One region of the Paenibacillus sp. FSL E2-0178 genome, then DNA from elsewhere that is predicted to be linked to it. Evidence: predicted binding sites of a transcription regulator. Region 1 holds the regulator's gene; each other region holds the start of a gene.

Region 1 (3,134 bases):
GCGTTCACGGTTGTATTTAATAGTAGACAGACGGGCGCGTTCCACCTTAAGGAACGGACGGCGGAAGAATAGCAGCGCGGCAAGCAGGAAGTACAGCACTACCCCCAGCCAGTTAGCCAGTATTCCGCTTCCTTTCGCTTCATCAATGGAACCGACTACCCAGAACATAATGCCAAGCAACAGCAATACGACAGGGAATACAATATTCCGGCCTTTGAAAATATCGGTGCTCTTTGCAGCAGCTTTAGAGTTCGTTGCATATATCGTCTCTTTTCCCTGCTTCTTTCTTTGCTGATTGATTTGCTTGGTGTTGCGTTGAACCATTCTTTCCCAAGAACGGGCCATGTTAGTTCCCCCTAGTCATCCTGTATTATCTATGAAAAGGCCGCAGACTAAGCTTTCTGTCCGTTGTTGCCTTCTTCATGCTCCGGATTATCCACAATCTCAATGGTATCAAGCTGGGCCCGGAAATTGCTGCGGATATTGCCCAGATAAATCTCGCGGAGTTTGGCGCGTTCTGCCAATTCTTCCTCATTCAGGCCGCTTTCCTTATGTTTGCGTGCCAATTCATTGATGCGTGCGACCAATTCGTCAATATTCAATACTTTCCCCTCCCCTATAAATTCATTCTAACTTTGCCATGAGAAAAAGAGCTTGTCAAGGTCTACCCCCTGAAAGCTCTCTTAGTCGAACACCAGTATGCTTCTATCGGTTAATATACCGGCACAGACAGTATATCTCCTGCCTTAATTCCGCTGTCCTTCAGACCATTTGACTTCTTGATCCCTTCTATATATACAGCAGTCCTCATGTCATCCGGTTTATTCTTGAGGGCAATGCTCCACAAGGTGTCTCCGCGTTCAACTACGATCCGTTTCTCAGGCTTCATTAAAGTGACAGAACCAGCGAACACATTACCGACTACTGTAAATCCGGAAATCGTGAGTAATAGTATCAGAGATATCTTGATGAAGCTGACCTGGCGGAATATTGAAGTAAGTACAGACAGCAGGCGAAGGGTCTTGTCTCTGAATTGTGCCAATAGATTATGGGGTAATGGATTACCGGGAGCGGACACCTTGATATCCTCATTGTAGATACTATTGTAGGTACTGTATTTTAACATAAATATCGTCCTCCAAACACTTGTTCTTACTTTCAAAAATAATATAACACGAACATGTGTTTTGATCAATAGTTTTTTCGAACAACTGTTCCCTTTATTTTTTGGGCTATAATTCTCACAATTTAGAACTTATGTTTGTACGAACGGCAGTTCTATGTTATAATTTTCCCAAACATAGTATATGGGGTTGATTCCGATGTCAAAGATTTCGAGTCGCCAGCTGGCGATCCTGGAATTTATACGTAACGAAGTCCGCAGCAAGGGTTATCCTCCGTCCGTTCGGGAAATTGGTGAAGCTGTTGGCCTGGCCTCCAGTTCTACAGTGCACGGTCATCTGGACCGGCTTGAGAAGAAAGGCCTGATCCGGCGCGATCCTACGAAACCGCGTGCAATTGAATTGCTCGGACAGGAAGATTCAGAGAATGTACATCAATTCGTCCAGACGGTTACCCGTATCCCTGTAATTGGCAAGGTTACTGCTGGTGTTCCTATTACCGCTACAGAGAATATTGAGGATTACTTCCCGCTTCCTACTCATTACGTAGGGGATAACAAGGTATTCATGCTTTCTGTACTCGGCGACAGCATGGTTGATGCCGGTATTATGAACGGCGATTATGTTATTGTCCGCCAACAGCAAACCGCAGATAATGGTGACATCGTTGTTGCGATGACCGAAGAAGATGAAGCAACCGTTAAGACCTTTTACAAAGAACGTGATCATATCCGGCTGCAGCCGGAGAACCCGGCTTACGAGCCTCTCCGCCTTAACCGCGTTACTATTTTGGGCAGAGTCATTGGATTATTCCGCGATATTCATTAATCTTTCTCCTCCATAATCAGGCTGCTCCGCATCACGCGAAGCAGCCTTTTTCCTCTTTAGATCCTGTTACGCTTGCCCAAAATGCCAAAAAACCAACACAGGAACATTTGTTCCTGTGTTGGTTTTTTGGCATTTTTTACTCCGAACCGCTTTAGCTATCCGCACATATCCTGTTACAAAGGAGTGCTGATCCCATGCCCAACTATCGAATTATTGTCGACCTTTCACAGCGCATGCTTTATCTGCTTGATAATGACACCGTAACCAGGGGATTTCCTGTCGGCATTGGCCGAATGCTGACCGTCTCGCCGGTAGGCGAGTACACGATCATTAACAAGCAACCCAACCCGGGCGGACCGTTCGGAGCCTTCTGGATGGGCCTGTCCAAGCCGCATTATGGAATTCACGGAACCAATGACCCTTCTTCCATCGGCCATATGGTATCCCACGGCTGTATCCGCATGTATAACCAGGACGTGGTCGCGTTGGCTGCCATCATTCCCATTGGCACCCGTGTAACCATCAGGGAGTAGCCGCAGTCATGCAGCCGCCTATAAATCCCAATATTGAACACAAGAACCCCTCTGACGGGTTTACGCCAAAGGGGTTCTTTACAGCATTATTGCACAGTTTGCTCATAACCAAGCTCGTCCAGAATACTTTCAGCCAGACTCCACTGTTCCGCAGGTGAGTCTTTGCTTTTTTTGGCATAGACCAATGCACTCTTGGTAACTTTCTCGATCAGCCTGCGTCCCTGTTCTTTAGTGATGGACACTTCCATCCCGGAGCGGCCCACCACCTCAGACAGACAAAAGAACGCAATCCGCATCGCGTAATTGTCTCTGCTGAGGAAATAGAACAGATGAGGCACATTCTTGAGCAGACGGTCAACCCAGTTCGTAATCTCCCGTACCTGATAGACTTCCCGGCGATCCTGCTCATACCCATTGAATATAATTATGATTTTGCCCCGTAGTCGCTTCTTCTCATATTTCTTAAATTCACGCAAATAGCTCTCGAGCCGCCCCTTCTCCACATCTTCTCTGGAGACATTCAGCACGGTGGTTCCGGCTGCATCCCATTTAGAACTTTCTTCCATCACCGGATCTGCGTTAACCAACAGTGTACTATCTTGTAATTCCGGCAGTCCCAAACGCTGGCGTAATTGATCGTCCATTCTTCACA
Region 2 (3,134 bases), 170 kb from region 1:
ACATAATGCCCGATTAATTTACGAAAAAGCGCCCTGCTCATTCATCACAGGGCGCCTTATATCTTATCTTCATTATTAAAATTAAATTGCTAAGGACCTGCAGCTTACATTATTCAATCTCAAGCAGCAATTTCTCTTCTTCCTCTTGCTCTGCAACCACATCAGCTTCGGTTGGTGCAGCTACCAGAGTAGATAAATTACTTGCTTCGCGGATCTTATTCTCAATCAACAGGGCAATATCCTGATGTTCTTTCAGGAACTGCTTGGAGTTCTCACGGCCTTGGCCAAGACGCTCGCCCTCATAAGAATACCAGGCGCCGCTCTTGTTGACGATATCCATCTCAGTACCGATATCCACAAGGCTTCCCTCTCTGGAAATTCCTTCGCCGTACATGATATCCACATCCGCTTGCTTAAACGGAGGCGCTACCTTGTTCTTCACGACTTTGATCTTGGTGCGGTTACCCACAACATCGTTCCCCATCTTAATGCTCTCTACCCGGCGTACATCGAGACGAACGGAGGAGTAGAATTTCAGAGCGCGTCCACCCGGAGTGGTCTCAGGGTTACCGAACATAACTCCGATCTTCTCACGAAGCTGGTTAATGAAGATGGCAATCGTGTTGGATTTGTTAATGGCACCAGACAGCTTGCGCAATGCCTGGGACATCAGACGGGCCTGCAAACCTACGTGGGAATCTCCCATGTCGCCTTCGATTTCGGCCTTCGGTACCAATGCTGCAACAGAGTCAATAACGATGATGTCTACAGCTCCACTGCGAACAAGAGCTTCAGCAATTTCCAGTGCCTGTTCGCCCGTATCCGGCTGGGATAGCAGCAATTCATCAATGTTAACGCCAAGCGCATTCGCATACTTAGGGTCAAGGGCATGCTCCGCATCGATGAAAGCAGCTTGTCCGCCAAGCTTCTGTACTTCTGCGATAGCATGAAGTGCAACGGTCGTCTTACCGGATGATTCCGGTCCGTATACTTCAATAATGCGTCCTTTGGGAAGTCCGCCAATACCTAGTGCAATATCAAGTGCCAAAGATCCGCTAGGTACAACTTCCACTTTCATGTGAGTGGATTCTCCCAGTTTCATGATCGAACCTTTACCGAATTGTTTTTCTATTTGACGAAGCGCCATATCAAGCGCTGCACGACGATCTGACAATCAGACCACTTCCTTCACTGTTTATAGTATTATAATAACGTGTTTTGGAGGTCTTGCCAAGCTTTTTTTCGAACATACATTCGTTTTTTTTGTCTCCCGGGTTAATACTCCCTTTTATTGTAAGCCTCCTTCCGGATGATAGAGACACAAGCTTAATCCTCAAAAGGTCTCACGCGGTGGATCATAGAGGTCACGCCAGCGGGGAATATAAACAAAGAACCGCAGCAGAGAATTTCTATGCCACGGTTCTTCCGTATGAACAAATTATATACCGGCCCGGTTGATTATTGCAAGGCCGATCCTTCAAGCGGGGTTGCCACCTTGCGTTCCTCCAGCCGGCGCCAGAGTCGGTACAGCAAGGCCTTGACTGTGCGCAGGCGGATGTTCTCGCGGGTTCCCTTGAGATTCAGCTCGTATACCTCAGTCTTCCGGCCGCGTTCGGCCAGTCCGACGAACACAAGCCCCACAGGCTTCCGTTCGGAATAGCCCGGCCCGGCTACACCGGTAACAGACAAGCCAAAGTCACTATCCCCGATCATCCGCACCTGCTCTGCCAGCACTTCGGCTACCTCACGGCTGACCGCACCGGGTGCGTCAGGACCCTCCAGCATAGCTGCAGGCACATTCAGCAGCTTCTTCTTCAAATCGTTCGAATAACAGACGATTCCACCGGCGAACATGGAAGCACTGCCCGGGATGTTCGTGATGCTCTCCATCAGCAGTCCGCCCGTGCAGCTCTCAGCAGCACTAAGCGTCAGGCCTGCATCCGCCATCCAGTCGACAATCAGCTGTTCCAGCGGCACATCAATATTGGCATACAGATTCTCCGGCAGAATTTCGGCAATCTTCTTCTCCAGCACATCAAGCTTAACCATAGCCTCACGTTCGGACGGGGCTTTGGTGGAAATACGCACTGTCACTTCACCTTCCTTGGCGTAAGGAGCAATCGTAGGATCGCTCTGGCCGCGGATCAGGTCAATCAGCTTGTCCTCCAGCAGCGATTCGCCAATGCCTGCAAACTTAAGCATCTTGGAGTAGATCGGCATTTCGCTGGTCAGTGCATGCTGCTGCAGCCAAGGCTTGGCTTTATCTGTGAACATCGGCTTCATCTCCCGGGGTGGACCCGGCAGTACGATGTAGTACTTGTTATCTTCTGCAAAAGCAATACCTACCGCAAGGCCGATTTCATTAGACAACGGTGTCGTTCCTTCAATCACCAGCGCCTGCTTGCGGTTATTCTCGGTCATGACAATCTTGCGGTCATCGAAGAAGCGCTGCACATGATCCATAGCAAGCTGGTCGATATGAAGGGTACGGCCAAGCGCCGCAGCAAGTGCATCTTTGGTCAGATCATCTTCTGTCGGTCCGATTCCGCCGGTGAACAATATAATATCTGCACGGTTCCGTGCAATCTCAATTGCTTCCATAAGACGGTTCTTGTTGTCTCCGACCACGGTCTGAAAATATACATCAATCCCTAACGCAGCCAGCTCTATTGAAAGAAACTGGGCATTGCTGTTTACTATCTGTCCAAGCAAAAGTTCTGTTCCAACGGCAATAATTTCCGCTTTCATAGCTGGCGTTCTCCTCCTGATTGTAGAAATCATGCAAAAATCAAGCAGCTTGGCAAACTTCAGGCATTATGAAGCTGCAGCAAGTCCTTGTTCTTCACGAAATAATCAATACCCGAATAGATGGTGATAATCGCTGCAGCCCAAATCGCAATATCATCCACCGGGATGCTGACGAACTGGAACGGGAAATTGTTAAGCAGAAGCAGCGAAATCGCGACAATCTGAGTGACTGTCTTTATCTTGCCCCATTTGCTCGCGGCCACTACTTTGCCTTCAAGCAGTGCCACCTGGCGCAGGCCGGTCACGGCAAATTCACGGCTGATGATGACAATGGCAATCCAGGAATCACATCTTCCCAGCTCAACCAGCGAGATCAATACTGCAGA
Region 3 (3,134 bases), 1.7 Mb from region 1:
TGGATGATGCGTTTGCCTTCCTGCGCAATCAGGTTAAGGGACTGGAAGAACGCTCTGAGCGGGCGACAGGTCCGGCGGCAGAGAGCAAACCCGGCGCTAAGCCGGCTGCCAAGGCGGATACCGCGAAGCCGATGACGGCAGGCGGCGGACGTACGTGGGATGTCGTTATTCTTGATCCGCCCGCTTTTGCCAAGACCAAAAGTGCTGTAGCAGGCGCTGTCCGCGGATACAAGGACATTAATCTGCACGGGATGAAGCTGGTTAACGAAGGCGGATATCTGGTTACGGCCAGCTGCTCGTACCATATGCAGCCGCAGCTGTTCCTGGAGACCATCCAGGAAGCGGCCAAGGATGCCGGCAAAGTGCTCCGGCTGATCGAGTGGCGGGCCGCAGGCAAGGATCACCCGCAGATCCTCGGCGTGGACGAAGGGCATTATTTGAAGTTTGCCATCTTTGAAGTGCGCAGCAAATAATGATGTTAGTTCAAGCCGGAAGGCTTGTCCGGGAGAGTCTCAGCTACTGAGGCTCTCTTTTTTTCTTACAGGGAAGTTGCTGTGCACTGTAGCGGGGAACCGTCAGCAGAGCGAAGCGGACTGAGAAGCTCCTATTTCTCCAAAAAACCTCAGAATGGGGCCTAAGCGGACTGAGATTCCGTTATGTTGCCGGCTGGATTCCATTAGGAGCTCTGACTGGTCCCTTAGCGGAATCTGAGTCCGTTTGCCCGGCGAATCCGCCTGATCTGCTCATATAACGGAGTTTCAGTCCGCTTCCCGGGCTGGGGATCATGAACTACGCAGAGGAATCGCGCTGGGTGCTGTCCTGCACTTGAGCCGGAATCAGCAGAGGAGTGACTCTGCTGATTTAATTGGATTTTCTCCATTTAATAATCCGGTTTATCCTTCCGGATTGATGCTAGATGGATTTATGACACTTAATTCTGCGGCTATCCCGGTTATATATCCGATCCGGCTAAATAATACAATCCATCCAGGCTCTCCCGACCAGCTGATCCATGGCTCCGGGAGAGTCTTCTTTGCTGTTGCCCTTGGTTGCCGTGGCCTAAAAAAAGCGGCAGGTATTTGCAAACAATGGCAAACGTACGTTCTGGAGCGCGCGGTGGAGGTATGCTATACTATTGGGACGAGATTATTCATAGATTCTGATATTCATCAGGCAATCCGCTTCTGTGTGTGCAGCAGCAGGGCGGCCTGCATTCTAATTCTCCGCCACGGAAGGAGTCTGCTGATATGACGGTTAACTTTTTGATCGGACGCTCGGGCAGCGGCAAGACAACTACAATATGGGAGACGGTATCCTCACGGCTGAAGACAGAGCCGCTTGGAGCGCCGATAATTATACTTGTCCCTGAACAGGGATCATTCGGTGCGGAGCGCGGGCTGTTGGCTGCGGGCAACGTGAAGGGCAGCATCCGCGCCCAGACACTCAGCTTCTCGCGGCTGGCCTACCGGGTGAAGCAGGAGACCGGCGGCAGCGCGAGTCTGCCAATCAGCGAGGAAGGCAAGAAGATGCTGATCTATAAGATCGTCAACCGACGCAAGGAGGAACTGAAGCTGTTCGGCGCCTCCTCGGACCGGCCAGGATTCGTGGAACGGCTCAGCGACCTGCACACGGAGCTCAAGCGCTGCTGCCTTGGAGCAGGTGACCTCGAAGAACAGCTCGGCAGAATGCGGGATGCCCTGGGAGGAAGTCCGATTCTGGCCGGCAAGCTGGAAGATCTGCACCTGGTCTTCAGTGAGCTGGAGCAGGAAATGTCACAGCTCTACATGGATCAGGAGGACAGGCTGGCTGAGCTGGCTGAGCATATTCAGGATTCCGGCTATATCCGGGGAGCCGAGATTTGGGTAGACGGGTTCCATGGGTTTACCAATCAGGAATTCATCGTACTGCGTGAGCTTATGCAATATGCTTCGGGGGTGACCATTGCCCTGACGCTGGACCGGATCTATCCCGCAGGCCAGGCGCCGCATGAGCTGGAGCTGTTTCACCCGGCTGCGGTTACATATATCAAGCTGCGGGGTATGGCCGAGGAGATGGGCCTTACAGTCTGGGACCAGCTTCTGGCCCCGCCTGTACTTCCAAGGTTCAAGGAGAGTCCGGCTCTAGCCCATCTGGAGCGCGGATTCCAGCGACGGCTGCGCTGGAACGGAGCGGCCGGGCAAGTGGAGGAGGCAGTCAGTATCCGGGCTGCGGCCTCCCGCCGGACAGAGGTTGAAGGCGTGCTGCGCGAGATGCTTAGCCTGGCCAGAGATTCAGGGGCCAAGTTTGGTGAGATGGCTGTATTCATGCGGAATATGAGTGATTATGAGCCGCTGATTGCTCCGCTGTTCCAGGACTTCGGCGTTCCGTTCTTCCTGGACCAGAAGCTGAATGAGCTGCATCATCCGCTGGTGGAATTCATCCGTTCCGCTCTGGATGTAGTCCGCCGCCGCTGGCGCTATGAGGATGTGTTCCGCTGCGTGAAGACCGAGCTGCTGCTTCCGCTGGACGGAAGCATTACGCGCGCCAATATGGATGAACTGGAGAATTACGTGCTGGCCTGCGGTATTCACGGGTACCGGTGGACTGACGGCCGTTCCTGGAAAGGCATTCCCCGCCTCTCGCTGGAGGGGAGTGAGGCCGTAGATGAAGCCATGCTGGCCAGAATGGAAGCCTGCCGGAGCGCGATCACAGGACCACTGCAGGCTTTTGAGCAGAGGGTCAAAGCCAGCCGCAGCGGCCTGGAGCTGTGCAGAGCGGTATATCTGCTGCTTGAGGACACAGAGGCGGCGCGCAAGCTGGAACGGATGGGAGCCGAATCTCTGGAGCAGGGACGCCCGGAAGCTGCCCGTGAGCATAACCAGCTGTGGGGGGCTGTGCTGGATCTGCTCGATCAGATTGCCGAGATGATGGGCAAGGAAAGAATGGAATTTGAGCTGTTCGCCGGCGTGCTGGAAACAGGGCTGGCTGAGCTCAAGATGGGGCTTGTCCCGCCTGCCCTTGATCAGGTGCTGGTCGGAACGATGGACCGTACGCGGGTGTCGGGCGTGAAGTATGCCTTCCTGCTGGGCTTCAATGAAGGTGTGGTTCCGGCGCAGTTCAAGGAAGACGGGATCTTGTCCGAGGGAGAGCGTCTG
Region 4 (3,134 bases), 1.6 Mb from region 1:
GGACGGATGCCAACATCAACTTCATCTGGAGACAGGCAGCCCCTGATCCGGCTATTGGTGCAGATATGTTCTCGGTACGATGGAGCGGCAGGTTAAGTGCGGTGTACAGTGAGACTTACAGCATCTATACTTCTTCGGATGATGGCATCCGGGTATGGATTGACGGCAAGCTGATTATTGACAGCTGGATGAAGCAGAGCGGGCAGGAACGGCAAGGCAGTGTGAAGCTGATTGCGGGTAAGCTGCATGAGCTGAAAGTAGAGTATTACGAGAACCAGGGGGATGCGCGGGCCGTGCTGATGTGGGAGAGCCCCAGCCAGGTCAAAGGCGTAATTCCGGCAGGGGCTTTGTATCTTCCTTGACAGGGGAAGGTCTTAGGTCAGATTTGTTCGCGGTAGCTGATGTTGTTGGCGACTTTTTCGTTGCGGACCGCTTGTCGCAGCACGTCTTTTACAGCCTGAACCTTGCGGATTTTGCGGAAAGGAAGCTGCGGCGACGAGGCGTCATCCGAGAGGATCGTAAGCGTTCCAATGCCTAATATACGGTCGGGAATCGACTGCGTGACGGAAAAATCATTGACCCGCAGCAGCTCGATTTCTTCGACATCCTTGCCGATCAGTCCGCTCTTCACCATAATCCGCTGGGTAGTAATCGTGTATCTGGTGGTATTGAGTCCAATAAGCCCCTTGAGCCGGTCGGATATGCCCGCAGGCTTACCCTGCCACAGCTCGGTTTCTGTGCTTGTTCCGGAGACCCGGTCTGCCGACGGACGGCGTGCTGCTGCCGGAGCGTTATTATCCTCTGTACCTGCTCCGCATTCTCCGCAGAATTTGGCACCTTGCTTATATTCCGCACCACAGGCTGTGCAATAAGGCATAAGATATCTTCCTCTCGTATAACGGATAATTTGATTATAGTATAACAAGAATTTCCAGTCACTACCGGGTTCCTCTTGTGTTTCTTTCTGTGAATACGCTTTATCTCAGGAAAATGTTTCATCCCGGCCGATTTTACATTAATTTCATTTGCACTTAACAAAATTCGATATTATTCTGTTAAGTGGAGGGATATAAATATGAGACGATTTTTATTTGCAGGATTACTTATGATCGTTGTAGTCCTAAGTGCCTGCAGCAATGACAGCGCAGAACCTGCTTCGCAGGAAGTAGTGCAGGATACAGTTCAGAGCTTCTACAATGAAATGTCAAAATTCGATGAAATGGGTAAATCCTCGCTGGAAAATTTCAACACCACCTTAACTTCGTATTCAACCGGAGATGCGACCGACAAGGAGCTGCAGAAGGCCGTGGACGAGTTCCAGGATACCGCCTCCGATATCGCCAATCAGGTGAGTGACGTGAAGATTTCCAAGAGCCTGCCGGACACCATCCAGACGCTGCTCAGAGATTCTATTATTGCTTTTAAAAGTGCCTATTCCATTAAAGAGCAGGCCTCCAAAAGCGCGGTTTCTCCTGATGTAACTGCCGAGGAATTCAATGCGATGAACCAGCAGGCGGATGTTGCGATGCTGTACGGCATCTCCAAGCTGAATGAAGCCAGAGCGGCCGCAGGATTGATTGATCCGGAAGAGAGCACAGAAGGTCTAATTGTGGACCCGTCAGAGGCGGGCGCGGCTGCGAAGACGGATACGGGAGCTGCAACGACAGGGAGCACGGCAGGAAACACGGCCAATTAAAAAGTATTCATCCCCGTTTAGTGCCTGAGTAATTACCAGAATGAATTCAAACTAGCCCCACTGCTGTGGGGTTATTTTGCTGTGCTGGCGGAGTCCGGTATCGTTCCTTCCAGGTCTGGGTGCTTACATATATTTCTGCTTGCTTAAAAAGCCGGATCACGGATATAATACAAACATACGTTCGGTACATGGGCGGACAACGTATTGCGTATTGTATACAGACCATAGATTGGGGGAGCGGCAATGGGCAAAAAGCTGGAGGGCAATAACCTGTGGGACAGCAACCGGACAGTACTGCCGGAGCAGATGCGCGTAATCAGTAGAGGTGAACGGGAGACGTGGCAGAGCGTCAGGCCGGTTCCGGATGAGCACAAGCTGGAGGAAATTGAGCATACACTGGCTTTGTCGCTGCGGAGTCATGTGCGGGTAACGATAGTCTTGTTTGACCCTCTCGAGCACAAGCTGCTTAGCGGATTTGTGACCTCCATTCACACCCACTCGCGCGAAATCAAGCTGCAGTGGGCGGAGGAATGGAAGTGGCTGAACGTGGATGATATTGTGGACGCCTATATCGTCTGAGGGTACAGGCGAAGCTGGCCGGAGCGGACGGAGCGGTTAATTTCTCCCGGCGGTTTCCGTCTTTTCATAAGCAATCAGCGTGACTCCGGGAATCCCGGTCATCCGGGCGATGGCCGACTCGGCCTCGCGGATCACTTCAACAACATCCTCCTGATCGCTAAGCGCGGCTACCTTATAGCTGTCACTGTGAATATCCATGGTTGTCCACCTTTCCATGCGGGATTAAGGATTAACGGTACTCCATGTTAGTGTGGCCTGTGGTGCAGCAATTCATCCTTGTTGGCTCCTATTTACGTTAAGCTGGATCAAGCCTCATTAAAGCCCTCAGGATTGCCTGGGGGCTTATTTCGTATGCTTCAGGGAGCCTGGCAAACTTGGGCGGATGCAGGGGTGAAAGTGTACATGCAACATTGTACAAGGGGGCATTTACTATACCAGGGGGTGAGTATATGCTGACTTTGGATCAAGTGAAGAGTAAATCGGCAGGGTGGCTGGGCAATCTGCATCCGGTGCTGCTGGCGGGTGCTACAGAGCTCATCCGGCGGAGTTATGCCAGAGGGATTCCGATCCTCATTACCCAGGGAATGCGCACCATTGCCGAACAGAATGCGCTATACGCGCAAGGAAGAACCAAGAAAGGCGCTATTGTAACCAATGCCAAGGGCGGGAACAGCTATCACAATTACGGCCTGGCGATTGATTTCGCACTGCTGCTGCCGGATGGCAAAAGCGTATCCTGGGATATGAAGCGTGACGGAGACGGGGATAAGGTAGCGGACTGGCAAGAGGTTGCACAGGAGGCGAAGAAGCTCGGTTTCGAGTGGGGCGGGGACTGGAGTTCCTTCAAGGACTACTCTCA

What was found. Region 1 encodes LexA, which represses DNA repair genes until DNA is damaged. Its sites were predicted from a motif close to CGAACATATGTTCG; they were not measured.
Region 2: recA (recombinase RecA) is a predicted target of LexA. The motif match lies at 1,244-1,257, and genes of this name have one in related genera.
Region 3: addB (helicase-exonuclease AddAB subunit AddB) is a predicted target of LexA. The motif match lies at 1,093-1,106, and genes of this name have one in related genera.
Region 4: MHI42_RS29415 (YolD-like family protein) is a predicted target of LexA. The motif match lies at 1,867-1,880, and genes of this name have one in related genera.

What each region holds. Positions count from the first base shown of each region.
Region 1 is NZ_CP151953.1:9,095-12,228, reverse strand. It holds gene MHI42_RS00090 (hypothetical protein) at 1-345, opposite strand, end outside; gene MHI42_RS00085 (DUF896 domain-containing protein) at 393-602, opposite strand; gene MHI42_RS00080 (LysM peptidoglycan-binding domain-containing protein) at 713-1,126, opposite strand; gene lexA (transcriptional repressor LexA) at 1,323-1,949, shown strand; gene MHI42_RS00070 (L,D-transpeptidase) at 2,144-2,482, shown strand; gene MHI42_RS00065 (hypothetical protein) at 2,569-3,126, opposite strand.
Region 2 is NZ_CP151953.1:8,189,557-8,192,690, reverse strand. It holds gene recA (recombinase RecA) at 110-1,174, opposite strand; gene MHI42_RS35455 (competence/damage-inducible protein A) at 1,459-2,748, opposite strand; gene pgsA (CDP-diacylglycerol--glycerol-3-phosphate 3-phosphatidyltransferase) at 2,808-3,134, opposite strand, start outside.
Region 3 is NZ_CP151953.1:6,612,826-6,615,959, forward strand. It holds gene MHI42_RS28685 (class I SAM-dependent rRNA methyltransferase) at 1-473, shown strand, start outside; gene addB (helicase-exonuclease AddAB subunit AddB) at 1,248-3,134, shown strand, end outside.
Region 4 is NZ_CP151953.1:6,765,055-6,768,188, forward strand. It holds gene MHI42_RS29400 (glycosyl hydrolase) at 1-362, shown strand, start outside; gene MHI42_RS29405 (PH domain-containing protein) at 380-877, opposite strand; gene MHI42_RS29410 (hypothetical protein) at 1,106-1,696, shown strand; gene MHI42_RS29415 (YolD-like family protein) at 1,940-2,275, shown strand; gene MHI42_RS29420 (hypothetical protein) at 2,312-2,473, opposite strand; gene MHI42_RS29425 (M15 family metallopeptidase) at 2,725-3,134, shown strand, end outside.